3 regions of the Streptomyces sp. NPDC048523 genome follow, and region 1 is predicted to be linked to each of the others. Evidence: riboswitches for the same ligand, from Rfam matches in the RefSeq annotation. Region 1 holds a riboswitch; each other region holds the start of a gene.

Region 1 (9,830 bases):
GAAGGCGAGGCCGCGCAGCAGGGCGTCGTCGCCACGGGCGGCGTCGAGCAGCTCGGTGACGGCGCTGCCCACGGGGCGGGCGGCGAGCCAGGCGCGGTACTCGGCGCGGGCCGCGTTGGGCCGCAGCTGGGCGCAGCCGCGCAGCATCTCCTCGGCGGCGACCTCGATGTTGCCGGCCGGGCTCTGCGCGGCGACGCAGATCTGCTCCAGCTTGACCCACACCGCCCAGTTGCCGAGGGGGGTGAGGGTGGCCTGGCCGTCGCCGTAGGTCAGGGCGCCGACGGAGGCGAGGGCGCGCAGGGCCCAGTCGAGGAGGGGGGCGAGGGGGGCGTCCTGGGTGTTCGCCGCCTCGGGCTCCTCCACGGGCTCCGGCTGCGGGCCGTAGGGGATCTCGCAGCGCTCGGTGCGCAGTTCGGTGACGCGCTGCTCCAGGAGGTCCAGGAGCTGTTCGACGGGCACGGGGCCGGCGGAGAGCTGCAGGAAGGAGAGCACCTGGGGCATGGCCGAGACGACCTCGGCGACGGCGGCGGGCTCGCGGTCGCCGGGCTCCGGGAAGGCGAGCGACCAGGCGTCGAAGAGGGCGACCCAGCCGCGCAGTACGGCACTGTCGTCGCGGTCCCAGGCGCGCAGCCGCCAGCCCGGGCGGGCGCTGTCCCCGTGCACCTCGACGAGGCCGGCGAGGCGGGCGGTGTCCCAGTCGGCGCGGACCTGAGCCACGGTCAGACCCAGGTCGGCGGCCGCGAGAGCGGCGGATTCGTCGGAGAGGGTGCCGTTGCCGTCGGAGCCCGCACCGTCCCTGCCGGGGCCCAGGGCGCCGTCGGCCCAGAGCGCCACGCGGGCCGCGTCGGCAAGACCGGAGCGCGCCATTCTGGCCAGTACCGCCGGGGCCGGTGTGCCCTCCGGGGGGCGCGGCGCGGGGCGGCGTGGGCGCCGTTGGTTCACTGCTGTGGGGGCGGCGGCCAGGGGTCGCGGGCGGACGAGTCGGAGCCTGGAGTCGCGCGGGATACGGGACGTCACGGGTGCAGTCTTCCGGTTGACGGTCCGAAAACCCAAACGGAATGTCACCGCGGGCGCCGGGGAGGGCCGGCGCCGGGGCCACGCGGAGGGGCATACACCGAGATCAGGCCAGTGGTACGGGCTTAAACGGAACCTGTGGGGCGGGGGCGCCCGGAGGTCACATCAGGGGGGTGAGGAAACGGCGCAGTGTCTCTTCGTAGGCGCTCGGGTCGGCGTTCCACATCGCCGCGTGGGGGGCCTGGCGGACCGTGTGGAGGGTGATCCGGTCGGGGTGGGTGGCGGCGAGACGGCGGGAGAGGTCCCAGGGGGCGAGCGGGTCGTCCGGGCCGTGGAAGATCAGGGTGGGCGGTGGGGGCCGGTCGGGGCCGACGTCTTCGGTCCGGTGCTCGGTCCTGTTCTCCTGGTTCGCGTACAGGCCGGTGCGGCCCTGTGCCGCGCGCACCGCGAGCGGCAGGAGGACGCCGGGGGTGTGGCGGGCCGTGGCGAGGGCGCGCAGGGTCCGCTCCCAGCTGAGGACCGGGGAGTCCAGGACGAGCCCCTTGACGTGGTTGCGCAGGCCCGAGCGGGCGGCGGCGCGCAGGGCCATGGTGGCGCCGGTGGACCAACCGTGCAGCACGAGTTGGCGGGCGCCGTTGTCGACGGCGTAGCGCATCGCCGCGTCCAGGTCGCGCCACTCGGTCTCGCCGAAGTGGTTCAGGCCGTCCGGCGGGCGGGGCGCGCCGGTGTCGCCGCGGTGGGCGGGGGTGAGGACCGGGAAGCGGTGGCGGTGCAGGAACTCCATGATGTTCAGGGCGTGTTCGCGGGTCGCACCGAGGCCGTGCACCGCGATGACCCAGGTGTCCCTCGCGCCGGGCACGAACCAGGCGGGCAGGGAGCCGAGTTCGCCGGGGATGTCGATGTCGGTGTGGTCGAGGCCGAGGGCGGACTTCGGGTCACCGACGTGCGTGGTCGGGGTGAGCCAGACCTTGTCGCCGGGTTTCAGGGTGCCGTGGGTGACGCGTTCCAGGCGGCGGACGACGGTGTCGGCGGAGTGCGGTTCCGTGGCGAGGACGGGGCCCACGACGGCGTGGGAGGCGTCGCCGGCGAGGCCGTAGGTGCCGGGGCGGAGGGCGGCGAGGTCGCGGGTGAGGGCGATGCGGCCGGCTGCGGTGGAGTGGACGGTGAGCCGGGGTTCGCCGGGCAGCGGGCGGCCCGCGGGCGCCTTCAGTCCGGCGTCGCTGGCGATCCTCCCGACGACGATTCCGGCTGCGCCGGCCGCCAGGGCTGCGGTGACGGCAGCGGCCGTCGCTTTGACAGTGCGCACGTCTTCAGTGTCGCGGGGGAGGCGGGGTGGGGCCAGTGGGCGGGTGCCTGTGCGGGTGTGGGTTCGGTGGGGGCTGGCGTTCTGCGCAGTTCCCCGCGCCCCTGAACGCCTGCGGCGGCCCGGGTGGGCGTCCTGGCACAGGTGACTGCAACCCCCTGGGGGCGCGGGGAACTGCGCGACCAGCCCCCACCGGCCCGCACCCGCCCGACAACCTCACCCGCCCCCCGTAGGCGCACCCGCCCCCTAACCCCGCTGCCCATACCCCCGCAACCGCTCCCCCGCCTCCTCGACCTGTCGCTCCGTCAGGATGTTCGGGGTCAGGCCCGGTACCGACCGGGCCGTCAGCCACAGGTGGCACATCCATTCCAGCTGGGCCGTGCGGTCGTAGGCCTGGGTGAGGGTGGAGCCGTAGGTGATCGTGCCGTGGTTCTGGAGGAGGCAGGCGGAGCGGTCGGCGAGGGCGTGGAGCATGTTCTCGGCCAACTCGTCGGTGCCGTAGGTGGCGTAGGGGGCGACCCGGACGGGACCGCCGAGGGCGCCGGTCATGTAGTGGATCGGGGGGAGTTCGGACACGAGCGTGGAGACGGCCGTGGCGTGCACCGCGTGGGTGTGCACGATCGCGCGGGCGTCGGTACTGCGGTAGACCGCCAGGTGCATGGGGAGTTCACTCGTGGGGACCAGGGTGCCCAGGACCTGACGGCCCTCCAGGTCGACGCCGGTCACGTCGTCCGGGGTGAGGCGGTCGTAGGGGACGCCGGACGGGGTGACCAGGACCGTGTCCCCTACGCGTACCGAGACGTTGCCGGAGGTGCCGACGACCAGTCCGTCGGTGACCGTCCGGCGGGCCGTGTCGACCAACTCGCCCCACGCGTCCGCCTCGCCCGATGATTTCTGCCGTTCCTCAGCCATGCCGTGATCCTGCCAGGCGGGGCGCCGGAGGGCGCGTTTCCGGGCGTGCGCCCCTCTTTGTCCCGTGATCGCAAGGCTGCCCGGCACCGAACCCGCGCCGTGGCCCTGTCCGTGGTCATGCTCAGCGCGGGAGGCATGGCGTTCGCCCGGTCGGGCCCCGGCCGGTCTGGCAGCAGGCCTTGGTCAAGGGCGCCAGGTTCGTCTACCGGCATCCTGCGCAGGCCGCGTACTTCGTGCGCAACGGCGGTGCCTGGTCCGCGGACGGCTGGCCCCTGCCGCCGGCGCTGGACATTGCATACAACCCGTGTGCGAGGCGAAGCGGCTGACCGGGCGCCGGCCGGTGATCTACACAGCGGCGCCTTCGCCGCAATCACGCGCTGTGGGTGGCCAGTCTGCCGGGTGACCAAAATCTCTTCAACGGGTCGGCTCGACAGCTCAACAGGTTCGCCGCCGGGGCGTAGCCGTGGGGCGTACGGGTCGTGCGGGGGCCGCGGGGTTCGACGCGGGGACAGCAGAAGATTCCGGTCACCGTGCGGCCCGCCCCAGTTCACCTTCCGTTCATCCAGGTTACCTACGTTCAATCTGCCAATGACCTCGAACGATTGCCTGGGTAAATGGAAAACTTCTCGCTGATCCTCGCGATTGTGGTCGTCACCGCACTCGCGTTCGATTTCACGAACGGTTTTCACGACACCGCCAACGCGATGGCCACCACCATCTCGACCGGTGCGCTCAAGCCCAAGGTCGCGGTGGCCATGTCCGCCGTGCTGAACCTTGTGGGCGCCTTTCTCTCGGTGGAGGTCGCCAACACGATCTCCAAGGGTCTCGTCGACGAGACCGGCATCCGTCCCGAGGTCATCTTCGCCGCCCTGGTCGGCGCGATCCTCTGGAACCTGCTGACCTGGCTGGTGGGTCTGCCCTCCAGTTCCTCCCACGCCCTGATGGGCGGTCTGATCGGCGCCACCATCGCCTCGGCGGGCATGGGCGCGGTGCACGGCGACGCGCTCGTCACCAAGGTCCTCATCCCCGCCGTCGCCGCCCCGATCGTCGCGGGCGTCGCCGCCATGCTGGCCACCCGGCTCTCCTACACGCTGGGCAAGAAGGCCGACGGCAAGGCCGCCGCGAAGGGCTACCGCACCGGACAGATCGCCTCGGCCGGCCTGGTCTCGCTGGCCCACGGCACCAACGACGCGCAGAAGACGATGGGCATCATCACCCTCGCCCTCGTCGCCGGCGGCGTCGTCGCCCCCGACTCCGACCCGCCCACCTGGGTCATCCTCTCCGCGGGTCTCGCCATCGCGCTCGGCACCTACCTCGGCGGCTGGCGCATCATCCGCACCATGGGCAAGGGCCTGACCGACCTTCAGCCGCAGCAGGGCTTCGCCGCACAGACCAGCGCGGCCACCGTCATCCTGGCCTCGTCCCACCTCGGGTTCTCCCTCTCCACCACGCACTCCGTCTCCGGTTCGGTGATGGGCGCGGGCCTCGGCCGCAAGGGCGGGGTCGTCCGCTGGTCGACGGCCACGCGGATGTTCGTGGCCTGGGGCCTGACGCTCCCGGCGGCGGCCCTGGTGGGCGCCCTGGCCGAGTCGGTCACGAACCTCGGCGACTGGGGTACGGCGCTCGTGGCGGTCTTCCTCGTCGCCTCCAGCGCGGCGATCTGGAAGATCTCGCGGCGCGAGGTCGTGGACGCGTCCAACGTCAACCACACCGACGAGCCGGCCGGCGTGGTGACCACGGCGATCGCCGTCGTGACCCCGCCGCCCACCGGCACCGTGACCGAGGGCCTCACCGCCACGATCCCGGCTCCGGCCCCCGCCCCGGCCGCCGCGACGGAACCGGCCCCGCCGGCCGCCGTCTGAGCCCCCCTCCTAAGGAAGCCTCACCATGAAGATCGACTGGGAAGCACTCGGCTCCGTCTTCGGCGTCAGCCTCGTCGTCACCGTGGGCCTGGTGGCCCTGTTCACCCTCGGCATCATGGGCCTGTCCCGCCAGGAGCGGGCCACGGCCCAGGGCGGCTCGGCCACGCTCGCGGTCACCGGCGCCTACGCCTGCTTCGCGGCGTGCGCGGCGGCGGTGGCGTACGGGATCTCTCTGATCGTGGCCTGATCGTGGCCTGACGGCCCCCCGCCACTCGACGGCCGGGCGGGCACGGAACTTCCAGTTCCGTGCCCGCCCGGCCGTCTTTCATGACCGGCGATGTGGGGTTCTGCACACTCTCCCGCCGCAGGTCAACAACAAGTTGACGGGTCTCGAAGGCCCGTGGTGGACTGCCGGAGCCATTTACGGCGGCAGAAGAGGAAGCCGGTGCGAATCCGGCGCGGTCCCGCCACTGTCACCGGGGTAGACAACCCCGGGAGCCAGGAACTCTCGCCGCCGGACTCGTCGAACCAGGGCGTGGACACCCTGAGTGAGGACATGACGCGATGCTCGCCTGCCGATCCACCAGCGGTACCCGGTACGTGAACGACCCTGCGATCGGCTGACCCGATGCGTGCCGATCGCGTTTTCGCGTACGGCGCCGCCGCCGGTCTGATCGGTGACCTTCTGCTCGGTGACCCCCGTCGCGGGCATCCGGTCGCCGCGTTCGGGCGGGCCGCCGGGGCCGTGGAACGGGTGCTGTGGCGGGACCACCGGGGGTGGGGCGCGCTGCACACCGCCGTGTGCGTGGGCGGTGCGGTGGCGCTCGGCGCCGTCGCGGAGCGGGCCGTACGACCGTCCCGCACCGCCTCCGTCGTGCTCACCGGGGCCGCCACCTGGGCTGTCGTGGGCGGGACGTCCCTCGTACGGGAGGCCCGGGTCGTCGGGCGGGCGCTGGAGGCGGGGGACGTCGAGGCGGCCCGGGAGCGGCTGCCCCATCTGTGCGGGCGGGATCCGCAGGCCCTCGACGCCGACGGGATCGCCCGGGCGGTCGTGGAGTCCGTGGCCGAGAACACCTCCGACGCCGTCGTGGGGGCGCTGGTGTGGGGTGCCGTCGGCGGGGTGCCGGGGCTGCTCGCGTTCCGGGCCGTGAACACGCTGGACGCCATGGTGGGGCACAAGTCGCCCCGGTACCGGCGTTTCGGGTGGGCTTCCGCCCGGCTCGACGACCTCGCCGGGTGGCCGGGGGCGCGTCTCACCGCCGTACTCGCCGCCGTGGCCGGAGACGATCCCCGGGGTGCCGTGCGGGCCTGGCGGGAGGATGCGCACAGGCATCCGAGCCCCAACGCCGGGCCCGTCGAAGCCTCGTTCGCGGGGGCGCTGGGTGTCCGGCTCGGGGGGATCCTCTCGTACGCGGGGCGGGTCGAACACCGGCCGCTGCTCCATCAGAAGGGGCGCGCCGTCGCCGTGTACGACATCGAGCGCGCCGCACGGCTGTCGCGGCGCGTCGGGCTGCTCGCGCTCGGCGTCGGTGTCGCCGCGCGGGCCTTCGTGAAGGGGCGCAGCGCATGAGTGGCGGAGGGCTTCTCGTCGCCGGTACCACCTCCGACGCCGGCAAGAGTGTCGTCACCGCGGGGATCTGCCGGTGGCTGGTGCGACAGGGGGTCAAGGTCGCGCCGTTCAAGGCGCAGAACATGTCCCTCAACTCGTTCGTGACGCGGGAGGGCGCGGAGATCGGGCGGGCCCAGGCCATGCAGGCGCAGGCCTGCCGCATCGAGCCGACCGCGCTGATGAATCCCGTGCTGCTCAAGCCCGGTGGCGAGCAGAGCAGTCAGGTCGTGCTGCTCGGGAAGCCGGTCGGTGAACTGAGCGCCCGGGGCTATCACGGCGGGCGGCAGCAGCGGCTCCTCGGGACCGTGCTCGACTGTCTCGCCGAGTTGCGGGGCACGTATGACGCGGTGATCTGTGAGGGGGCCGGGAGCCCGGCCGAGATCAACCTGCGGCGGACCGACATCGTCAACATGGGGATCGCCCGCAACGCCGGGCTGCCCGTGCTGGTCGTGGGCGACATCGACCGCGGGGGCGTCTTCGCCTCCTTCTTCGGGACCGTCGCGCTGCTCTCGGAAGAGGACCAGAAGCTCGTCGCCGGGTTCCTCGTGAACAAGTTCCGGGGGGATGTCAGCCTCCTGGAACCCGGGCTCGACATGCTCCACGGACTCACCGGGCGGCACACCTACGGCGTGCTGCCCTTCCGGCACGGCCTCGGGATCGACGAGGAGGACGGGCTGCGGGTGTCCCTGCGGGGGACGGTCCGGGAGTCGAACACGGCTGCTCCCCTCGGGGAGGACGTGCTGCGGGTCGCCGTGTGCGCGATCCCGCTGATGTCCAACTTCACGGACGTCGACGCCCTGGCCGCCGAACCCGGTGTCGTGGTGCGGTTCGTGGACCGGCCCGAGGAACTGGCCGACGCCGACCTCGTCGTGATTCCGGGAACCCGTGGGACCGTCAAGGCACTTCAGTGGCTGCGGGAGCGGGGCCTCGCGGCGGCCATCGGGCGCAGGGTCGCCGAACAGCGGCCCGTCCTCGGCATCTGCGGCGGGTTCCAGATCCTCGGCGAGCACATCGAGGACGAGGTCGAATCGCGCGCCGGCGCGGTCGACGGTCTAGGTGTGCTGCCCGTGCGGGTGCGGTTCGCGCGGGAGAAGACCCTCACCCGGCCGGTGGGGGAAGCCCTCGGGGAGCCGGTCGAGGGGTACGAGATCCACCACGGGGTCGCCGACGTCGGCGGAGGCGTCCCCTTCCTCGACGGCTGCCGCGTGGACCAGACCTGGGGCACGCACTGGCACGGCTCGCTGGAGTCGGACGGCTTCCGGCGGGCCTTCCTGCGGGAGGTGGCGGCCGCCGCGGGCCGCCGGTTCGTGCCGGCCCCCGACACGTCGTTCGCCGCGCTGCGCGAGGAGCAGCTGGACCGGCTCGGCGACCTGATCGAACAGCACGCGGACACGGACGCGCTGTGGCGGCTCATCGAGTCCGGCGCGCCGCAAGGACTGCCTTTCATTCCACCGGGAGCGCCCGCATGAGCACAGTGTTGTTGTTGTCCACCGCCGACACGGACCTGTTGGCGGCCCGGGCCGCTTCCGGCGCCTCGTACCGGATCGGGAACCCGACCCGGGTCGATGTCGCGCAGGAGCTGCCGGCGCTGATCGAGGGCGCGGACATCGCCGTCGTACGGCTGCTCGGCGGCAAGCGGGCCTGGGAGGACGGACTCGCCGCGCTCAAGGCTTCGGGCATCCCCACCGTGCTGCTGGGCGGAGAGGCCGTTCCCGACGCCGAGTTGATGGCCGAGTCGTCCGTGCCCGCTGGTGTGGTCGCGGAGGCGCTCAAGTACCTCGTCGAGGGCGGGCCCGCCAACCTGGAGGAACTCGCCCGGTTCCTGTCCGACACCGTGCTGCTGACCGGCGAGGGATTCGTCGAGCCGCAGAAGATGCCGGAGTACGGCGTCCACGGCGACCGTCCTTTCGTGGAAGGCCGCCCCACCGTCGGCGTGCTCTTCTACCGGGCCCACGAGCTGAGCGGCAACACCGGCTTCGTGGACACCCTGTGCGAGGCGATCGAGGCTAAGGGCGCCAACGCCCTGCCCGTGTACTGCGGTTCACTGCGCGGGGCGGACCCCGCGCTCTACGAGATCCTCGCCCGGGCCGACGCACTCGTCGCCACCGTCCTCGCCGCCGGCGGCACCCACGCCTCGCAGGCCTCGGCCGGCGGTGACGAGGAGGCCTGGGACATCGGGGCGCTGGCCGACCTCGACGTGCCCGTGCTGCAAGGGCTCTGCCTGACAACGTCCAGGGCGGTCTGGGACGAGTCCGACGCGGCCCTGTCCCCCATGGACGCGGCCATGCAGGTGGCGATCCCGGAGTTCGACGGACGGCTGATCACCGTGCCGTTCTCCTTCAAGGAGCAGGGCCCCGATGACGTCCCGGTGTACGTGGCCGACCCGGAGCGGGCCGCACGGGTCGCCGGGATCGCCGTACGGCACGCGGAGTTGAGGCACAAGCCGAACGCCGAGAAGAAGCTCGCGCTGGTCTTCACCGCGTATCCGACCAAGCACTCCCGGGTCGGCAACGCTGTGGGCCTGGACACGCCCGCCTCTGCGGTACGGGTGCTGGACGCGCTGCGGGATGCCGGGTACGTCGTCGAGGGGTATCCCGACAACGGCGACGAGCTCATCCACCGGCTCATCGAGGCCGGCGGTCACGATGTCGAGTGGCTCACCGAGGACCAGTTGGCCTCCGCGCCCGCGCGGGTGCCGCTCGCCGACTACCGGGCCTGGTTCGACAAGCTGGACCCGGTGCTCCGCCAGGCCATGCTGGACGCGTGGGGCGAGCCGCCGGGCTCCCTCTACGTCGACGGGGACGACATCGTGCTGGCCTCCCTCCAGTTCGGGAACGTCGTCGTGATGATCCAGCCGCCGCGCGGTTTCGGGGAGAACCCGATCGCGATCTACCACGACCCGGACATGCCGCCGTCGCACCACTACATGGCCGCGTACCGGTGGCTGGACCACTCTTTCGGCGCCGACGCGGTCGTCCACATGGGCAAGCACGGCACGATGGAGTGGCTGCCGGGCAAGGGCCTCGGCCTGAGCGGGGGCTGTGCTCCGGACGCGGTGCTCGGTGAACTGCCGCTGATCTACCCCTTCATCGTCAACGACCCCGGCGAGGGCACCCAGGCCAAGCGGCGC
Region 2 (9,830 bases), on a different contig from region 1:
AGTCGGTGTGCGGCCTCGGTTCGCTCTCGCCCTCGCCGACGACCTGTACGCAGTTGTGGTTGAGGGTGCCGCCGCCGGGCGCCCGCTGCACCCACAGCTTCCCGGCCCCCGTCACCTTCCTCACCAGCCGTTCCACGCCCGCGAGTTCGCCGGGATCGAGCCCCGGCATGGTCCGCAGCCCCGGCCAGGTCTCGGAGGTGTACGGATATCCCTTGGCCCAGTCGTCCTTGGCGAGACAGCGCTCGCGTACGGCGTCGGCGTCCGGAAGCACGTCGTCGATCACCCAGTAGTCGCGGCCCTTGGTGGGCTTGCGGTACGGGAGGACGGGAAGGGGCCGCGGGGACCGCTGCGACCGCTGTGGCATGGACATGCGGCGAATCTAGGTCCAGGGCCCGTCAGGTCTCTCCCGTGATTTCCCCCGGAGTTCCCCGCGAACCGGTCAACGAACAGTCAACCGGCGGCCGGGCAGCTGTCCTGACGGGGCGTCTGTGAGCCCGGTCATCCTCCGGAAGAGGTGATGAACAACTCCGGCCCCGCGTGCGTACTCCTGTGCGTCCAACCCGCCTCCCGGCGGGAAAACCCCTACCGGGCAGGAGGCACGGTGCCACTCTCGCGCAACGCGATGGGAACGCTGTTCGTGGGCGGAGCCCTCACACTGACTTTGGGCGCTCTCGCGTACCCGTCCATGCTGGGTGTCAGTCAGGCTGCGACCGCACAGGACAGAATCATCGCCCAGACGCAGTGGGGCCCGCTGACCGAGCAGGACCGCGACTTCGTCGTCAAGGTGCGGGCGGCGGGTCTGTGGGAGTACCCACTGGGGCAGATCGCCCAGCAGAAGGGCACCACCCCGGAGGTGAAGGAAGCCGGAAAGCATCTCATCGACGGACACGCGGCCCTGGACGCCGCCTGCCGCAAGATCGCCCCGATGCTCAACGTCACCATCCCGAACGTGGCGAGCCCGCAGCAGGTCGGCTTCGTGAACACGATCGATTCGAGCAGCGGCCAGCAGTTCGACACGAACTTCGCCAACATCCTGCGGGTGACCCACGGTTCGATCTTCAACGCGATCGCGAAGATCCGCTCCACCACGAAGAACTCGCTGGTGCGGTCGCTGGCCGACATGGCCAACGACACGGTGCTCGACCACATGACGGTCATGGAGAAGACCGGCTTCGTCAACTTCGACCAGGCCCTCTTCATGCAGACCACTCCGCCGAAGCTGCCCAGCACCGACCTGACTCCGCCGGCACCCCAGCCCGGCGCGCCGATGGTCGTGCTCACCCCGCCGCCGAACCCGACGTCGACGCCGCTCGGGATCCCGGGCGAGAACGCGAACGGCGCCACCCCGGCGACGGGCGCGGGCGCGACCCCGACGCCGACCATCGGCTAGCCCTGACCAGCAGCCCGTTCCTAGCCCAGCCAGGCCGTCGTGTCCGGTGCCAGCAGCCCGTCCTGCAACAGGCTGCTGGTCAGGAGCACCTCCCCGGGCGGGAGCGGGACGGCGGTGTCCGAGAGGTTGGCGACACACCGCCAGCCCTCGTGGCGGACGAAGTCCAGCACGCCGGCCGGGCCCGCCTCCGTCCAGGTGAGCTCCTCACCCTGGAGGAGCTTGCGGCGCAGGCGCAGGGCGGTGCGGTACAGCTCCAGCGTGGAACCCTCGACACCGTCCTGGGCCTCGACGGCGTACTCCGCGAACCACTCCGGCTGCGGCAGCCAGGCACCGCCCGCGCCGAAGCCGTACGACGGACCGCTCCGCGTCCACGGCAGCGGCACCCGGCACCCGTCGCGCCCCTTGCGGACCCGTCCCGTCTGCTCCCAGATCGGGTCCTGGAGCACCTCGACGGGCAGGTCGGCGACCTCGGGCAGCCCGAGTTCCTCGCCCTGGTAGACGTACGACGATCCCGGCAGCGCGAGCATGAGCAGCGTGGCCGCGCGAGCGCGTCGCAGGCCCTGGGCGAGGTCGATCCCGGGCGCGTGGCCGCCGGACAGCAGCCAGGCGTTCTCGTCGGTGCCCGGGGGCAGCGCGAGGCGGGAGGCGTGGCGTACGACGTCGTGGTTGGAGAGCACCCAGGTGGCCGAGGCGTGGGCCGCGCGGGCGGTGGCGAGGGAGTCGGTGATGACCTGGCGCAGCTCACCGGCGTCCCAGGACGTCTGCAGGTACTCGAAGTTGAAGGCCTGGCCGAGTTCGTCCGCGCGGGCGTACAGCGCGCGGCGCGGGCCCGGGACCCAGGCCTCGGCGACGGCCGTGCGGGGCGGGCTGTAGGAGTCGAGGATGGTGCGCCAGTCACGGTAGATCTCGTGGACCTCGTCACGGTCCCAGTAGGGGTGGCCGCCCGGCGGCAGGTGGTGCAGGGCCTCCTCCGCGACGCCGGGCAGGTCGTCGAGGTCGCGCAGCGGCTCGGTCAGGTCCTTGGCCAGGGCGTGCGCCACATCCACGCGGAAGCCGTCGACCCCGCGGTCGGACCAGAAGCGCAGGGTGGTGCGGAAGTCCTCGCGGACCTCGTCGTTCGACCAGTTGAGGTCGGGCTGCTCGGGGGCGAACAGGTGCAGGTACCACTGCCCGTCGGCGACCCGCCGCCACGCGCTGCCGCCGAAGACGGACTGCCAGTCGGTGGGCGGGAGTTCGCCGTGCGCGCCGCGGCCGTCACGGAAGACGTACCGCTCGCGCGCCGCGGATCCGGGCCCGGCCGCGAGGGCCTCCTGGAACCACACGTGCTGGTGGGAGGTGTGGTTGGGGACGAGGTCGACGATCACCTTCAGGCCGAGCCGGTGGGCCTCGGCGACCATCGCGTCGAAGTCGTCGAGCGTCCCGAGGCGCGGGTCGACGTCCCGGTAGTCGGCGACGTCGTAGCCGCCGTCGGCGAGTTCGGAGGGGTAGAAGGGGCTCAGCCACAGGGCGTCGGCGCCGAGGGCGGCCAGGTGCGTGAGGCGCTCGGTGACGCCCCTGAGGTCCCCGAGGCCGTCACCGTCGGCGTCGGCGAAGCTGCGGGGATAGACCTGGTAGACGACGGCCTGCCGCCACCAGTTGGGGTCACTGCTGGAGAGGTCGGGCGTGGTGGTGCGGGCGATCACGCGGGCTCCTCTGGAATGCGGGTGCGGTCCATGAAGACGACAACAGGGACAGACAAAGGGGATATCTGTCCACGTCTCCGAAAAGTGAACCTGGGGTTTTGCGGAGTGGATCGTTCCCTGTGTGTCGAAATTGTGACGACCCCAGAACCCTCGTTGTATCACCGCAGGTTGACAGCATTCCGCAAGGAGATCCACGATGTGCGAACACCGTGGCGCATGTGACCAATGAGCCCAGTGTTTCTGATGCTTGCTGTTACCACTCACTCTCATCCTGACGGGATACGTATGTCCATAGCGAGACGTGTCACCATGCGGCGCCTGTTGGGGACGGGCGCCGCGACGCTCGCCTTCTCCGCTGCCCTCGCCTCCGTCGCCTCGGCCTCCGACTGCCCCGGCGGCAAGGGGTGGCAGGACGGCGGAAGCTACAAGCCGGGTACGGGCGCCGGCTCCAAGACCGAGACCGACCGCTGCGAGTTCTCCCTCGACGGCAAGAACTTCTTCGCCTCGGTCAAGGTCGACGACCTGAACCTGAAGCCGACCGAGGACGGCAAGGTCCACGTCAAGGTCCGTGCGGCGGGCGACGCGTCCACCTGCACCGCTTCTCTCGCGTCCTACCGCGCGCACGGCCCGACGTTCGCCACCTCCGGCGAGCAGGTCTTCCACGACTTCGACACCGTGACCGTCAAGGCCGGCTCCGTCGACTCCCTCGACATCTCGATCCCGGACGTCGGCTGCTACGCGCAGATCGACCTCTACCGGGGCAACACGAAGTTCGACGGCCAGCTCGACGCCAAGGACGGCCTGCCGCACGGCGACCTCCCCAAGGGCCCGGACCACCCGGTCATCAAGGACAAGCTGATCGCGGCCTGGAACGGCGGCACGAAGGACTGCACGGCCACCCCGCCGACGACGCCCCCGGCGACCCCGCCGGCCTCGGAGAGCACTCCCCCGGCCTCGGAGTCGACCCCGCCGGCGTCCGAGTCCACCCCGCCGGCGTCCGAGAGCACGCCCCCGGCGTCCGAGACCCCGGGTACGAGCACCCCGACCCCGTCGGCCTCGGAGTCCACCACGACTCCGGCCGCCCCCACCCCGAACGGCGGCGGCGGCGGTGACAACCTCGCCGAGACCGGCGCCAGCAGCAACACCCCGCTGATCGCGGGCGGCGCGGCGGTGCTGCTCGCGGGCGGCGCGGGCATCGTCCTGGCCACGCGTCGCCGCAAGGCTTCGCGCGCCTGACCCCTGTCCGACCGGGGCCGTCCCACCGTTCGCGGTGTGGGCGGCCCTTCGGCGTGCCCGGGACTCGTCCACGGACCCGCCATGGCCCAATAAATCGAACACATGATTGAATCCGGGCATGCGATCGTTCCCCGACGACCTCGCCCGGGCACAGCGGGACTGGAGTGTCACCTACCGGCAGCTCGCCGAGCGCCCCGGGCGCACGGAGCTGCGCCGACGCCTGTACCGGCTGTCGGCCCAGGTGTTCTTCCATCCCCACTGGCAGCGAGGCCGCCCACGCCCGGCCGAGTGGCGGGAACTGCGCGATCTGGGGCGCTCGTCCGTCGCGGACATCGGCGAACAGCTCGACCGATGACGGATCGACATGCGGGACCGTACGTCCCGGACGATCCTGAAGACATGTCCGGACCGATCCGCGTGATCGTGCACCCCCCGTCCCCCACCGGCGGCCGCCGCGTCCGCGTGGACGGCGAGATCCTCGGCCTGGCCCACAACCTGACCGACGTCGCCGAGTTCCTCCGCAGGGCGGGCCTGGAGATCGACGCGGCGGAGGTGGCGCAGTCGTCGTGGATCGAGTGGAAGGGGGGCGGGCCGGAGTGGTGGGGGGTGGAGGGGTGAGTGACCGCGTGTTACCGATGTACGGCCCGGACGGCGGTGACGCAGGCCGACTCAGTCGATGAGTTCATGGATCGCCGCCAGGAGGTTGAACACCGCCGGCAGGAGGAAGACGCAGCCGAAGGCGATCCACGCCCACCCTGCTCTGCGGTGCCCGCGGCTCGGGGGTGGTGCCGGGATGAGCCGGTCGCCGGCCCTCATCGTCTCGCTCGGTGCGAGCACGTTGCGCCCCGTGCTGCGCTGCCGTCGCCCCAGCCATATGAAGACGATCGCGGCCATGGCCGTGAAGGCCGCCAGTTGGAGATGCTCACCCGGTGTGTCGGCACCGGCAAGCGTCACGGCCACGTACGACAAGGTCCCCCCCAAAGGATCACGGTGCATGGATCACCTCACGACGGCACCACTGTGTCAAGCGAGTTGGGCACCGCTCACGCCTCCTGGACCTAGAGCTGGTCCCGCCACCACGGCACGCCGAGGTTGTCGACCTGGATGACCTTCGCCCGTCTCAGAATCTCGTCGTCGAGGGGGGTCAGGAGAGCGCGCAACTCTCGTGCGCTCTGCTTGGGCAGGGCGTGCAGAACGGCTTCGAGGTGATCCCTGAAGTACCCCACGTCACAACAGCCGGGGATGCCGCATCGTTGCGCTGTCGTCGGGTCCGCGATCAGTCTGAGCGGTCCGTGGGCAAGAGCCTTCCAGCGCCGGAACGCTTCAACCGTGTCCTCGAGAAAGGAGCGGGATCGCTCCAGGCGGCGCAGATCGGCCATGCAGCGCGCGGAGAGGCCGTCGAGGGCCGGGTACCGTCGTGGCCTCACGCGACGGATCGGCAGTTCAGCCCGCAGGGCTGAGGGGCGCCTACGCGGCACGGCCCTTTCGGTTGTCGGTCATAGGGGCACGGTACACAGGCACACTGACGGATGTCCTGGTCTTTCAGTGCCGCTGAACTGCCCCTCAGCAGTCCGGAGTTGTCCGACGCCCCCTCACGACACCTGTTGCAACAGCCCCCGTACCGCCTCGTCCACCACCCGGTACCGCACCACCCGTCCCTCCTTCTCGCCCGCCACGACCCCGGCCGCCCGCAGCAGCCGTAGCGCCTGGGACACGGCCGGGTCGTTCATGCCGGTCGCGATCGCGAGGTCGGAGACGGCCAGGGGGCCGGTCCGGTACAGGGCGAGCAGCAGGGCGAGACGGTTGGGGTCGGCCAGGAGGGCGAAGCGGTCGGACCAGGTGCGGACGTGTCCCGGGTCGCCGATCGCGGCGATGGCGTCGCACACCCGGTGTCCGTCGATGGTGCGGCGGTCGGCTCGGTCGGCCGGGACGAGGTGCATGGCGCACATCCTCGCAGGCGGCTCTGTGTGATCTTCCATACCTGCGCAGGTGTGCAGCTATGCAGGAACCCCCGCTCCCCCCTACGGTGGGCGGGCCGTGGTGCTCGGGAAGCCGGTGACGACCCCTCAAAGGTCCATTCCGGTGCGGCCCTCGCCACTGTGATCGGGGAGTTTCCCTCCCACGTCCCTCACGGGACAGCCACTGGCCGTCACCATCAGGCCGGGAAGGCGGGCAGGGAAACGCACGACCCGTAAGCCAGGAGACCGGCCACGGCAGCTCACGCGTTCATCCACGAGGTGCTGGAGTGACCACCGTATGACTGATCCTGCGCTGCCCGAGACCGCCCTGCACGAGACCGCCGCCGCCCCCGCCTCCTTCCGCTGGCGGCGCGAGGACACCGTCAAGACGGTCGGTCTGATGGCCGCGATAGCCGCCCTGCACGTCGTCGCCTTCGGCATCCTCTTCCTCCTGGTCGTCCCCGAGCACTACGAGGTGGGCGACAAGGCCTTCGGCATCGGACTCGGAATCACCGCCTACACCCTCGGCATGCGGCACGCCTTCGACGCCGACCACATCGCCGCGATCGACAACACCACGCGCAAGCTGATGGCGGACGGCAAGCGGCCGGTGTCCGGGGGGTTCTGGTTCGCGCTCGGGCACTCCAGTGTCGTGGTCCTGCTCGCCGCGCTGATCGCCGGCGGCACCCAGCTCGCCGGCAAGGTCATGAACGAGGGGTCAAGTACCCACCAGGTGCTCGGATTTCTGGGTACGACGGTCTCCGGGTCGTTCCTCTATCTCATCGCCGCCCTCAACCTGGTCGCCCTGCTGGGCATCCTGAAGGTCTTCCGGGCGATGCGGGCGGGGACGTACGACGAGAAGGAGCTGGAGCAGCATCTCGACTCGCGCGGCTTCATGAACCGGATCCTCGGCCGGCTCACCAAGTCCATCACCCGGCCGGGGCAGATGTTCCCGCTGGGCTTCCTGTTCGGGCTCGGCTTCGACACGGCCACGGAAGTGACCCTGATGGTGATGGCCGGGTCGGGCGCGGCCGCGGGTCTGCCCTGGTACGCCATCCTCTGCCTGCCGCTGCTCTTCGCCGCCGGCATGAGCCTGTTCGACACCCTCGACGGCACGTTCATGAACTTCGCCTACCAGTGGGCGTTCTCCAACCCCGTCCGCAAGGTCTTCTACAACCTCGCCATCACCGGGCTGTCCATCGCGGTCGCCTTCTTCATCGGCACGATCGAGCTCGTCGGCGTCCTGCACGACAAGCTCGACCTCACCGACGACCTCACCACCTGGATCGCCGACATCGACCTCGACAACGTCGGCTACATCATCGTCGGCCTGTTCGTGGTGGTGTGGGCGGCGGCGATCGCCTACTGGCGGCTCGCGAAGGTGGAGCAGCGGTGGAGCGTCAGCAGTTCCTGAGAGAGCGGACGGGGCTCGGTGGCTAGGCCCCCTCCACCGCCGTCAGCCACAGCTTCACGTACCGCTCCACGTCGACGCCCAACGCCACATCCACGAGGGTCACTTCACGCTCGCCCTCGTGGATCTCGGACTCACCGGGACGGCGGCGGCGGTCGACGACGGTCTGGCCGCGCGTCGGGCCGGGGGCGAGGCTCACCTCCACCGGCAGCAGCTCGGTGGTCAGCCCCTCCGGGTCGACGACCGCGCACACCGCGCCCGCGTCGCCGAGGCCACCGGTGGGGGTGGGGTCACCGGAGGTGGCCGGGTCGCGGTGGGCGAGGAGGTCCCCGGCCATGCGCAGGCTGGGCTCCGAACTCGCCCGCAGCCGCTGGACGTCTGCGGCGGGGACGATGACCCGCTCGAACACGTCCAGGCCGTACATGGTGATCGGCACCCCTGCGGTGAGCAGCACGGCGGCCGCCTCGGGGTCGTGCCAGACGTTGAACTCCGCGACGGGGGTGGCGTTGCCGGTCGCGACCGCGCCGCCCATGAACACGATCCGCTCGATGTTCCGCACCACGTCGGGGTGGGTGCGGAGCAGCAGGGCGATGTTGGTGAGCGGCGCTGTGGGGATGAGGGTGACCGGCGTCGGGGAGGCGAGGATCTCCCGCCTGAGCAGGGTCACCGCGTCCACGTCCACCGCGACCCGGGTCGGCGCCGGCAGCCCCAGGTCGCCCATGCCGTCGAGGCCGTGCACGTGGTGCGCGGCGCGCACGGGCTCGATCAGCGGCCGCGCGGCACCCCGCGCGACGGGGATGTCCCCGGCTCCGGCCTGCTCAAGAACGGTCAGCGTGTTGCGCACGACACCGTCGACGTCGGTGTTCCCGGCCACACAGGTGACCGCACGCAGGTCGATGCCCGGGTGCCGTACGGCGAACAGCAGGGCCAGGGCGTCGTCGACACCGGTGTCGCAGTCGATGATCACCGGAATGGGCTGACCGGTCACGGCGGAGGTCCTTTCGTCACTGGCGTACGGGACCGACCTTACGCAGCCGCCCAGAGTTCGGCCCCGCGATCACCGCTGCGGGCAGCGATCCGTTCCAGCAGCTCGCCGACCGGCACGACTCCCGGCCTACGCCCGTCCCGCAGCCGTACGGCCGCACAGTCGGCGTCGGCCTCCCGCTCCCCGATCACCGCCTGGTACGGCACGAGGCGCGCGGCGCGGACGCGGGCGCCGAGGGTGCCGTGACCGGGACCGGAGAGTTCGGCCCGGATGCCGCGCGCTTCGGCCCGCCGTACTAGCTCATGGGCCCGTTCCTCCTGTGCCTCCGCGACCGGCAGGACCACCAGCTGCACGGGGGCGAGCCACACCGGGAAGGCGCCGCCGTGTGCCTCGATGAGATGGGCGACCGCCCGCTCCACGCTGCCGATGATGCTGCGGTGGACCATCACCGGGCGGTGTTTGCCGCCGTCGGGGCCGATGTAGTGGAGGTCGAAGCGTTCGGGCTGGTGGAAGTCGATCTGGACGGTGGAGAGGGTGGACTCGCGGCCGGCGGGGTCGGTGATCTGCACGTCGATCTTGGGGCCGTAGAAGGCGGCCTCGCCCTCGACGGACTCGTGGTCGACGCCGTCGAGGACCTCTTCGAGGAGGGCGGTGGCGCGGCGCCAGAGTTCCGGGTCGGGGACGTACTTGCCGGAGTCTCCCGGGAGCGACAGTCGGTACCTGGACGCTCGGATGCCGAGGTCGTCGTAGGCGCGTCGGATGAGGTCGAGGGCGGCGCGGGCCTCGGCCACGGCCTGTTCCGGGGTGCAGAAGATGTGGGCGTCGTTGAGCTGGATGGAGCGGACGCGGGTGAGGCCGCCGAGGACGCCGGACAGTTCCGAGCGGTACATGCCGCCCAACTCGGCGATGCGAAGGGGCAGTTCACGGTAACTGTGGGACCGTGACCGATAGATGAGGGCGTGGTGGGGGCAGAGGCTGGGCCGCAGCACGACCTCCTCGCCGCCGAGCCGCATCGGCGGGAACATGTCGTCGCCGTAGTGCGACCAGTGCCCGGAGATCTCGTACAGCTCCCGCTTCCCGAGCACCGGCGAGTACACGTGCCGGTACCCGGCGGCCCGCTCCACCTCCCTGACGTACTCCTCCAGGACATGCCGTACGACGGCCCCGT
Region 3 (9,830 bases), on a different contig from region 1:
CGCCTCCCCCCTTCCCGTTCCCGGCGTCGGTGCCGCAGCCCGCGAGGAGCAGCGTCAGTGTCGCGAGGGCGAGGGTCGTCTTGCGGATCGGGCGCATGGATGGCCTCCTTCCCCCTTGGACGTACCACCCACGTGCCCGGATCCACCGATTTTTGAAGATGTCCCGTCAGAAGTCCTCGTCCAGGTCGACCGTGCCCTCCACGGCCACCTGGTACGCGGACGGGCGCCGCTCGAAGAAGTTGGTCAGCTCCTGGACACCCTGGAGCTCCATGAAGGAGAACGGGTTCTGCGAGCCGTACACCGGCGCGAAGCCGAGCCGCGTCAGTCGCTGGTCGGCCACGCACTCCAGGTACTGCCGCATCGACTCGGTGTTCATGCCGGGCAGTCCCTCGCCGCACAGGTCGCGTGCGAACTGCAGCTCCGCCTCCACGGCCTCCGCCAGCATGTCGGTGACCTGCTGCTGGAGCCGGTCGTCGAAGAGCTCGGGCTCCTCCTTGCGGACGGTGTCGACCACGTCGAAGGCGAAGGACATGTGCATGGTCTCGTCGCGGAACACCCAGTTGGTGCCGGTGGCGAGACCGTGCAGCAGACCCCGGCTGCGGAACCAGTAGACGTAGGCGAAGGCGCCGTAGAAGAAGAGGCCCTCGATGCACGCGGCGAAGCAGATCAGGTTGAGCAGGAAGCGGCGGCGGTCGGCCTGGGACTCCAGCCGGTCCAGCTTCTCCACCTCGTTGATCCACCGGAAGCAGAACTCCGCCTTCTCGCGGATCGAGGGGATGCTCTCGACGGCGTCGAAGGCCGCCGCCCGGTCCTCAGGGTCGGGGAGGTAGGTGTCGAGCAGCGTCAAGTAGAACTGGACGTGGACGGCCTCCTCGAAGAGCTGCCTGCTCAGGTACAGGCGCGCCTCGGGCGAGTTGATGTGCTTGTACAGCGTGAGCACCAGGTTGTTCGCGACGATCGAGTCGCCGGTCGCGAAGAAGGCCACCAGGCGGCCGATGAGGTGCTGCTCGGCGGGGCTGAGCTTCGCCAGGTCGGAGACGTCCGAGTGGAGGTCGACCTCCTCGACGGTCCAGGTGTTCTTGATGGCGTCCCGGTAGCGCTCGTAGAAGTCCGGGTAGCGCATCGGGCGCAGGGTCAGCTCGAAGCCCGGGTCGAGCAGGTTTTTGGAAGGCACAGTCTTGGCTCCGCTGGTCATTACTGGCAGGCCTCGCAGGACTCGGGGTTCTCAAGGGAGCAGGCGACCGCGTCTTCGGGGGCCGGCTGCTGGACGGGCACCGTCGCCTGTGCGGCGCGGGCGATCCGGGTCGCCGGGCGCGAGCGCAGGTAGTACGTCGTCTTCAGCCCGGACTTCCAGGCGTACGCGTACATCGAGGAGAGCTTGCCGATGGTCGGCGTCTCCAGGAAGAGGTTCAGGGACTGCGACTGGTCGAGGAACGGGGTCCGCGCCGCCGCCATGTCGATCAGAGCGCGCTGCGGGATCTCCCACGCCGTCCGGTACAACGCCCGTACGTCTCCGGGGATCCACGCGAAGTCCTGCACCGAGCCGTTCGCGTCGCGCAGCGCCTCACGGGTGCGGGCGTCCCACACGCCGAGCTCCTTGAGCTCCTTCACCAGATACGAGTTGACCTGGAGGAACTCGCCGGACAGCGTCTCGCGCTTGAACAGGTTGGAGACCTGCGGCTCGATGCACTCGTACACCCCGGCGATCGAGGCGATGGTGGCGGTGGGCGCGATGGCGAGCAGGAGGCTGTTGCGCAGACCCGTGGTGGCCATGCGCTCGCGCAGTGCCGCCCAGCGCTCCGGCCAGGTGAGGTCCGTCGCGTAGTGGTCGGGGTGCAGAACCCCTTGTGCCGTACGGGTCTTCTCCCAGGCCGGCAGCGGGCCGCTCCGCTCGGCGAGGTCGGCGGAGGCCTCGTAGGCGGCGAGCATGACCCGCTCGGCGATCCGGGTGGAGAGCCGCTTGGCCTCGGGGGAGTCGAAGGGCAGGCGCAGCTTGAAGAAGACGTCCTGCAGGCCCATCGCGCCGAGACCGACGGGACGCCATTTGGCGTTGGAACGGCCCGCCTGCTCGGTCGGGTAGAAGTTGATGTCGACGACCCGGTCGAGGAAGGTCACGGCGGTGCGGACGGTGGCGTCCAGCCGCTCCCAGTCCATGTCGCCGGTCGTCGTGTCGGCGAACGCGCCGAGGTTCACCGACCCCAGGTTGCAGACCGCCGTCTCCCCGTCGTCCGTGACCTCCAGGATCTCCGTGCAGAGATTGGAGGAGTGGACGGTGTGGCCGGGCAGGGCCGTCTGGTTGGCCGTGCGGTTGGCGGCGTCCTTGAAGGTCATCCAGCCGTTGCCGGTCTGCGCGAGGGTGCGCATCATCCGGCCGTAGAGGTCACGCGCGGGGATCGTCTTCTTCGCGAGCCCCGCGGCCTCGGCCTTGCGGTACGCCGCGTCGAACTCCTCGCCCCACAGGTCGACCAGCTCGGGCACATCGGCCGGCGAGAAGAGCGACCACTCGGCGTCCGCGTTCACCCGGCGCATGAACTCGTCCGGCACCCAGTGCGCGAGGTTCAGGTTGTGCGTACGACGGGCGTCCTCACCGGTGTTGTCCCTGAGCTCCAGGAACTCCTCGATGTCGGAGTGCCAGGTCTCCAGGTAGACCGCGGCCGCGCCCTTGCGCCGGCCGCCCTGGTTCACGGCGGCCACCGAGGCGTCGAGGGTCTTCAGGAACGGGACGATGCCGTTGGAGTGCCCGTTGGTGCCGCGGATCAGCGAACCGCGGGAGCGGATGCGGGAGTAGGCGATGCCGATGCCGCCGGCGTGCTTGGAGAGCCGGGCGACCTGGTGGTAGCGGTCGTAGATGGAGTCCAGCTCGTCCTTGGGGGAGTCCAACAGGTAGCAGGACGACATCTGGGGGTGCCGGGTGCCGGAGTTGAAGAGGGTGGGGGAGGAGGGGAGGTAGTCGAGGCGGCTCATGAGCCGGTAGAGCGCGGCGACTTCGTCCAGGGCGCGCGGGGTGTCGTCCTCGGCGAGCCCGGACGCCACCCGGAGCATGAAGTGCTGGGGGGTCTCGATGACCTTGCGGGTGATCGGGTGCCGCAGGAGGTAGCGGCTGTACAGGGTGCGCAGGCCGAAGTAGCCGAAGCGGTCGTCGGCCTCGGTGTCGACCAGCGCGTCGAGCCGCTCGGCGTGGATGCGCACGAACTCGGCGGTCCGGTCCGCGATGAGACCCTCGCGGTGGCCGACGGCGACCGAGCCGGTGAACGAGGTCACGCCCTGCGAGGCGGCCTCGGCGGCGATGGAGACGGTCAGCAGCCGGGCCGCCAGCCTGCTGTACGCGGGGTCCTCGGAGATGAGGCCGGCCGCCGCCTCGGTGGCCAGCTCGCGCAACTCCACGACCATTTCGGGGGAAGCCGCACGCGAGGAACGGCCCCGCAGCGCGGCGGCGGCGACCCGGCCGGGGTCGGCGTCGGGGAGGTCGGCGGTCAGCGCGGTCAGGGTCCGCAGCAGGGCGGCACCGGGGCCGTCGTGGTCCTGCTGTGCGGTCCGCTCGGTCGCTGAGGCCGGATCGGCCGGCGCGATGGTCACGTGGGGCACTCCCTCGCTGGGCACGGGGGCCTCGCGGAGGGCAGGGGGCAGCACACGAGCGCGCACGGCGTCGCGTCCACCGGCCCATTCCACGAGGCCCGGACGTCATGACACCCGGGCCGGTGCGGCACGGGCGGCTGTCGGCAGGTCCTCGGACTGACGCTCATGTGCGCTTATGCACGCATGAGTACACCGTTGCGGGACAGTTCCGGATTCGCACCGGATTCCCCTGCGGCGACAGCGAGCATGAGCATACATCTTGTGCCGGGTGAGGAAAGCAGGCCCATATGTTGTGTCGCGGTGACTTCAGAGCGTCAACTCATAGGCGAGAAGCGTGAACTCGTCGCCGGGGATCGGCTTCCAGTCGCGCTCGGGGGCGCGGGTGAAGCCGAGGCGTTCGTAGATGCGGTGGGCGGTGTGCATCGTGGGCTGGGTGCACAGGACGATGCCGGTGGTGGCCGCGGTCCCGGCGCGCTCGACGCAGGCCTGGACGAGGGCTTGTCCCACGCCTCTGCCGCGGGCCGCGTGAGCCACCGCGAGCATGCGGATCTCCGCCTCGCCGGGGCGGGCGAGGTCGGCCAGCGGGCCGCCGGAGGGGACGAAGGTGACCGTGCCGAGGACGGTGTCGTCCGCCACGGCCGTCAACACGTCCGCGGCGGCAGCCCGCTTGGCCACGTCCCTGAGCTCTTCGAGGTACCAGTCGCTGTCGCCGAACAGCAGGAGGCCGTCCTGGAGATAGGCCTGGGCGGTGATCTCGCCGAGGGTCTCGTACTCGGCGGGTTGCGCGGTCCGGATCACGATGTCCATGCCGGTGAGTGTGCCCGACGGGTACGACAACGGGCCGCCGGACGACTTCTCCGACGGCCCGTGGACACCGTGACTAGTGGACCGAACCCGCTGTCGCCGGCGGGAGTTCCGTCTGGACCCCCGGGTCGCCCGCGTCCGCCGTGTAGTCCTCCGGCCTGGTCTCGTCCACGCCGTCGGGAGCCTTCAGCGCCTTCAGCACGAAGGTCAGGACCACCGTGACGACCAGGTTGAGCACGAACGCGGTCAGACCGATGTAGCCGATCTCGCCGATGCCCGGGATCTCCTTGGCCGAGCCGCCGAAGTGCTTCTGGGTCGGGGAGGCGACGCCATACGCGGCGACCGTGCCGTAGACCATGCCGACCGCCCAGCCGGCGAGCAGGGCCCAGCGGTGGAACCAGCGGGTGAACAGGCCGCCGACCAGGGCCGGGAAGGTCTGCAGGATCCAGATGCCGCCCAGCAGCTGGAAGTTGATGGCCACCGTCTTGTCCATGGTGAGGACGAAGACCAGCGCGCCGACCTTCACCAGGAGCGAGACCAGCTTGGAGACCTTGGTCTCCTGTGCGGGCGTGGCGTCCGGCTTGATGAAGTCCTTGTAGATGTTGCGGGTGAACAGGTTCGCGGCCGCGATGGACATGATGGCCGCCGGGACCAGCGCGCCGATGCCGATCGCCGCGAAGGCCACGCCCGCGAACCAGTCCGGGAACATGTCCTCGAACAGCTGCGGGATCGCCAGCTGCGGGTTGGTGACCTTGACCCCGGCCGCGATCGCCATGAAGCCGAGCAGCGCGAGCAGGCCCAGCATCAGGGAGTACAGCGGCAGGATCGTGGTGTTGCGGCGGATCACCTCACGGCTGCGCGAGGAGAGCGTCGCGGTGATCGAGTGCGGGTACATGAACAGCGCGAGCGCGGAGCCCAACGCCAGCGTGGCGTACGTCCATTGGCCTGCCTCCAGCGGGACGAGGCCGCCCGCCTTGGCCGCCGTGTACTTCTCGCTCGCCGCGCCGAAGACGTCGTCGAAGCCGCCCAGCTTGATCGGGATGTAGATGATCGCCACCGCGATGACGATGTAGATCAGCGTGTCCTTCACGAACGCGATCATCGCGGGGGCCCGGAGGCCGGAGGAGTACGTGTAGGCCGCGAGGACACCGAAGGCGATCAGCAGCGGCAGGTCCTTGACGAACCAGTTCGTGTTCTCGCCGCCGCCGATGCCCATGACGTCCAGGACCGCCTGGATGCCGACCAGTTGGAGCGCGATGTACGGCATGGTCGCGAGGATGCCGGTGACCGCCACCGCCAGCGACAGCCCCTTCGAGCCGAAGCGGCCGCGCACGAAGTCCGAGGTCGTCACGTATCCGTGCTTGTGGGAGACCGACCACAGGCGGGGCAGGAACGTGAAGATCAGCGGGTACACCAGGATGGTGTACGGCACCGCGAAGAAGCCGGCCGCGCCCGCCGCGTAGATGGCCGCGGGGACCGCGACGAAGGTGTACGCCGTGTAAAGGTCGCCGCCGAGCAGGAACCAGGTTATCCAGGTGCCGAACGAGCGGCCGCCCAGGCCCCATTCGTCGAGGCTGTGCTCGTTCTCGGCCTTGCGCCAGCGCGAGGCCAGAAAGCCCATGACCGTGACGGCCAGGAAGAAGAGGATGAAGACGGTGAGAGCCACACCGTTGACGCCGTCGTTCACTTGGTACCTCCACGGCGGGCACGCTGGTCACGCTGCCACAGCTGGTACGCGATCATCGTCAGCGCGGTGGAGATCAGCACCCACAGCATCTGGTACCAGTAGAAGAACGGGATGCCGATGAACGTGGGGTCGACCTTGGCGTACGAGCCGACCCACAGCATCGCCACGAACGGCGCCAACAGGCAGAGGGCGATGACCACTCGTACCGGCGTCACCACCGGTGGTCCGACTTCAGGTGCATCCGACATGTCGCGACTCCTGCCCCTCACTGATCAGCGCTGATCACCTGCAATGCGCAGGCAATCTAGGCGCTGGTGTCGTGAGAGCGGAAGACCTCGTCCGCATATCGGTATGTCGATTCTGTGAAGCACGCCTGCTGGGCACTCCCAGGGCACTCCTAAGGCACTAGTCGACCGGCCTCTTGAGGCGGGCCACGAACTTGTACCGGTCCCCGCGGTACACCGACCGCACCCACTCCACCGGTTCGCCCGTCCTGTCGATCGAATGACGGGACAGCATCAGCATCGGCAGGCCCACGTCGGTGCCGAGCAGGCCGGCCTCGCGCGGGGTGGCCAGGGAGGTCTCGATGGTTTCCTCGGCCTCGGCGAGGTGGACGTCGTAGACCTCGGCGAGCGCCGTGTAGAGCGAGGTGTACTTGACCAGCGACCTGCGCAGGGCCGGGAAGCGCTTGGCGGAGAGGTGGGTCGTCTCGATGGCCATCGGCTCGGCGTTGGCCATGCGCAGGCGCTCGATGCGCAGCACCCGGCCGCCGGCGGTGATGTCGAGGAGCTCGGCGAGCCGGTCGTCGGCGGTGATGTAGCCGATGTCCAGGAGCTGCGAGGTGGGTTCGAGACCCTGGGCGCGCATGTCCTCGGTGTAGGAGGTGAGTTGCAGCGCCTGGGAGACCTTGGGCTTGGCGACGAAGGTGCCCTTGCCCTGGATCCGCTCCAGGCGCCCCTCGACCACGAGTTCCTGCAGCGCCTGGCGCACGGTCGTGCGTGAGGTGTCGAACTCGGCGGCGAGCGTGCGCTCGGGCGGTACCGGCGTACCGGGCGACTGCGTCTCCGTCATGTCGAGCAGGTGCTTCTTCAGGCGGTAGTACTTGGGCACGCGCGCGGTACGGACGCCTGCCCCTCCCTCGGTCTCCGCACTGCTGACGTCGCTGCTCATGGTCTGCCTTCCCGGCTCCGGATGCGGGTCACATCGTGATCCCTTCTGTATACCGTCGCCGCCTCTTTTGGTCTAGTCCACAGTGGTGAGTGGTATAGCGGACGAGAGTACTCCGCCGCCGCTGTTTTCGCTGGCTTCTTTAGTAATGGTTCCTGCATATGTAGCTCGCATAACGGCTGGTCAGGGCCTTTTCGGCACCTCTTGACAGGCCTTCTGGTCTGGTCCAAGCTCCCCCTACTGGTCTACACCATTGGTCCAGGTCCCGGCTCGTGAGCGGGAGGTGTGGGCATCCCTGAGGAGGGTGGCGTGAAGCGCAAGCTGGCAGCCGCGATCGGCATCGCGGGCATGATGGTCTCCGTCGCGGCATGTGGGGGCAGCGACAGCGGAAGTTCGGACAACAGCGGCGCGGACGCCAAGGAGCTGACCGTCTGGCTCACCGTCGACGCCCAGAACAACTGGCCCGGGCTGGTGAAGGCCGCGGACGCCGCGGTCCAGAAGAAGCACCCCGGCATCAAGATCAACCACGAGTACTACGGCTGGCCGGACAAGAACACCAAGCTCGACGCGGTCCTCGCCACCGACAAGGCCCCCGACGTCGTCGAGATGGGCAACACCGAGATGCTCGGCTACATGGTCAAGGGCGCCTTCGCACCCCTGGACACGTCGGCGTTCACCAACTCGTCGGCCTGGCTCGACGGCCTCAAGGCCTCGGTGACCTACGACGGCAAGACCTACGGCGTCCCGTACTACGCGGGCGGCCGGGTCGGCAACTGGCGCAAGGACCTCTTCGCCTCGGTCGGCGTCAAGTCCACCCCGAAGACCTACGCGGAACTCACCGCCGCCCTGGACAAGGTCCAGAAGAAGGAGGGCGACAAGTTCTCCGCGTGGTACCAGCCCACCCGTGACTGGTACGCGGCCATGTCCTTCGTCTACGACGCCGGCGGCTCCATCGCGGTCGAGTCGGGCGGCCAGTGGAAGGCCAACCTCTCCTCGCCCGAGTCGGTCAAGGGCCTCACCGAGTTCAAGAACGTCGTCGACAAGTACATGCACGGCGACAAGACCAAGGACGAGTCCGACCGCTACATCGTCTACGGCCAGGGCAAGTCCGCCATGATCTTCGGCGCGGCCTGGGAGGGGGCGACCTCGGCCGACCCGAAGAACGACAAGACCGGCAAGCTCAAGGACAACCTCGAGAACTTCGTGATGCCGGGTCCGTCCGGCAAGAACCTGCCCGTCTTCCTCGGCGGGTCCGACCTCGCCGTGCCGGTGAAGTCGAAGGCGCAGGCCGTCGCCGCCGAGTGGATCAACGCCTTCACCGGTCCCTCCGGCCAGAAGGGCCTCATCGCCAAGGGCAACCTGCCCAACAACAAGACCGACCTCGCCACCCTGAAGAAGGACCCGGCGACGGCGGTCCCGGCCACCGCGGCCGAGTCCAACTGGTTCGTGCCGATGGCACCCGGCTGGGGCCAGGTGGAGAAGGCGCAGGTCCTGCAGACCATGCTCCAGAACATCGGCACCGGCAAGAAGTCGGTCGAGGCCGCCGCGAAGGACGCGGACACCGCGATCGACAAGGTCATCAACACCAAGTGACCGGCAGCAGGGCCCCGTTGACACCGGCGGGGCCCTGCCTCCCGTACGACCGTGCGGGCTTCGCTTTCGTAGGACCGGACCGTGCGGGCAACGCTCTCGTACGACCAGAGGGACCGCTGAGGAGCGCGCCATGAGTGCCGCAGACACGACCACCCCCACCGAGGTGCCGCCGCCGATGTCGGTACCCCCGCCGTCCAGGCCGGCCCCACCGGGCAGAAAGCGGACCTTCAGCGCGACGCCCTGGCTGCTGCTCGCCCCCTGCCTGCTGATCCTGGTGCTGGTCCTCGGTTATCCGATGGTCCGTCTGGTCGGTCTGTCCTTCCAGAAGTTCGGGCAGTCCCAGCTGTGGGGCTTCCAGCCGGCCGAGTGGGTCGGCTTCGACAACTTCACGGGCGTGCTGGGCGACAGCGAGTTCTGGGCGGTCGTCGTGCGGACCATCGTCTTCGCGGCCGGCTGCGTCATCCTCACCATGGTCATCGGCATGCTGATCGCGCTGCTGCTCCAGCGGGTCTCCGGCTGGGTGAAGACCCTGATCAACATCGCCCTGGTGGCCAGCTGGGGCATGCCGATCATCGTCGCCACCACCGTCTTCAAGTGGCTGTTCGACGCGGACTACGGCATCCTCAACGCGCTGCTCAGCAAGCTGCCCGGCGTCGAGATGATCGGCCACAACTGGTTCGCGAGCGGCCCCCAGGGCCTGGCCGTGATCATGCTGCTCGTGGTGTGGGGCGCGGTGCCCTTCGTCGTCATCACGCTCAGCGCCGGACTCACCCAGGTCCCGGCGGAGCTGGAGGAGGCGGCCCGGCTGGACGGCGCGAACGCCTGGGGCGTGTTCCGGTACGTCACCGTGCCCGTCCTCAAGCCGATCATCGTGATGCTGACGACCCTGTCGGTGATCTGGGACATGGGCGTCTTCCCCCAGGTGTTCGTGATGCGCAACGGTCACCCGGAGGAGGAGTTCCAGATCCTGACCACCTACTCCTACGACCGTGCCTTCGTGGTC

Evidence for each region. A riboswitch is a leader RNA that binds a small molecule or an ion and turns the genes downstream of it on or off. The one in region 1 is predicted to bind cobalamin.
Region 2: linked by a shared signal. The riboswitch ahead of ACGFWE_RS27350 (HoxN/HupN/NixA family nickel/cobalt transporter) and the one ahead of ACGFWE_RS37435 (cobalamin biosynthesis protein) in region 1 are both predicted to bind cobalamin.
Region 3: linked by a shared signal. The riboswitch ahead of ACGFWE_RS19855 (ribonucleoside-diphosphate reductase subunit alpha) and the one ahead of ACGFWE_RS37435 (cobalamin biosynthesis protein) in region 1 are both predicted to bind cobalamin.

What each region holds. Positions count from the first base shown of each region.
Region 1 is NZ_JBICWQ010000010.1:169,185-179,014, reverse strand. It holds gene ACGFWE_RS37460 (hypothetical protein) at 1-1,017, opposite strand, end outside; gene ACGFWE_RS37455 (alpha/beta hydrolase) at 1,175-2,320, opposite strand; gene ACGFWE_RS37450 (class II aldolase/adducin family protein) at 2,564-3,229, opposite strand; gene ACGFWE_RS37445 (anion permease) at 3,844-5,091, shown strand; gene ACGFWE_RS37440 (hypothetical protein) at 5,117-5,338, shown strand; cobalamin riboswitch at 5,479-5,622, shown strand; gene ACGFWE_RS37435 (cobalamin biosynthesis protein) at 5,720-6,661, shown strand; gene ACGFWE_RS37430 (cobyric acid synthase) at 6,658-8,169, shown strand; gene cobN (cobaltochelatase subunit CobN) at 8,166-9,830, shown strand, end outside.
Region 2 is NZ_JBICWQ010000005.1:388,425-398,254, reverse strand. It holds gene ACGFWE_RS27395 (DUF6445 family protein) at 1-370, opposite strand, end outside; gene ACGFWE_RS27390 (DUF4142 domain-containing protein) at 623-1,390, shown strand; gene ACGFWE_RS27385 (glycoside hydrolase family 13 protein) at 1,411-3,072, opposite strand; gene ACGFWE_RS27380 (LAETG motif-containing sortase-dependent surface protein) at 3,358-4,308, shown strand; gene ACGFWE_RS27375 (hypothetical protein) at 4,427-4,663, shown strand; gene ACGFWE_RS27370 (hypothetical protein) at 4,708-4,926, shown strand; gene ACGFWE_RS27365 (hypothetical protein) at 4,978-5,268, opposite strand; gene ACGFWE_RS27360 (hypothetical protein) at 5,367-5,735, opposite strand; gene ACGFWE_RS27355 (metalloregulator ArsR/SmtB family transcription factor) at 5,901-6,248, opposite strand; cobalamin riboswitch at 6,330-6,536, shown strand; gene ACGFWE_RS27350 (HoxN/HupN/NixA family nickel/cobalt transporter) at 6,565-7,680, shown strand; gene ACGFWE_RS27345 (nucleoside hydrolase) at 7,703-8,665, opposite strand; gene thrS (threonine--tRNA ligase) at 8,704-9,830, opposite strand, start outside.
Region 3 is NZ_JBICWQ010000003.1:871,113-880,942, forward strand. It holds gene ACGFWE_RS19845 (hypothetical protein) at 1-97, opposite strand, end outside; gene ACGFWE_RS19850 (ribonucleotide-diphosphate reductase subunit beta) at 167-1,195, opposite strand; gene ACGFWE_RS19855 (ribonucleoside-diphosphate reductase subunit alpha) at 1,195-3,576, opposite strand; cobalamin riboswitch at 3,701-3,860, opposite strand; gene ACGFWE_RS19860 (GNAT family N-acetyltransferase) at 3,883-4,383, opposite strand; gene mctP (monocarboxylate uptake permease MctP) at 4,457-6,067, opposite strand; gene ACGFWE_RS19870 (DUF3311 domain-containing protein) at 6,064-6,315, opposite strand; gene ACGFWE_RS19875 (GntR family transcriptional regulator) at 6,473-7,237, opposite strand; gene ACGFWE_RS19880 (extracellular solute-binding protein) at 7,544-8,827, shown strand; gene ACGFWE_RS19885 (sugar ABC transporter permease) at 8,958-9,830, shown strand, end outside.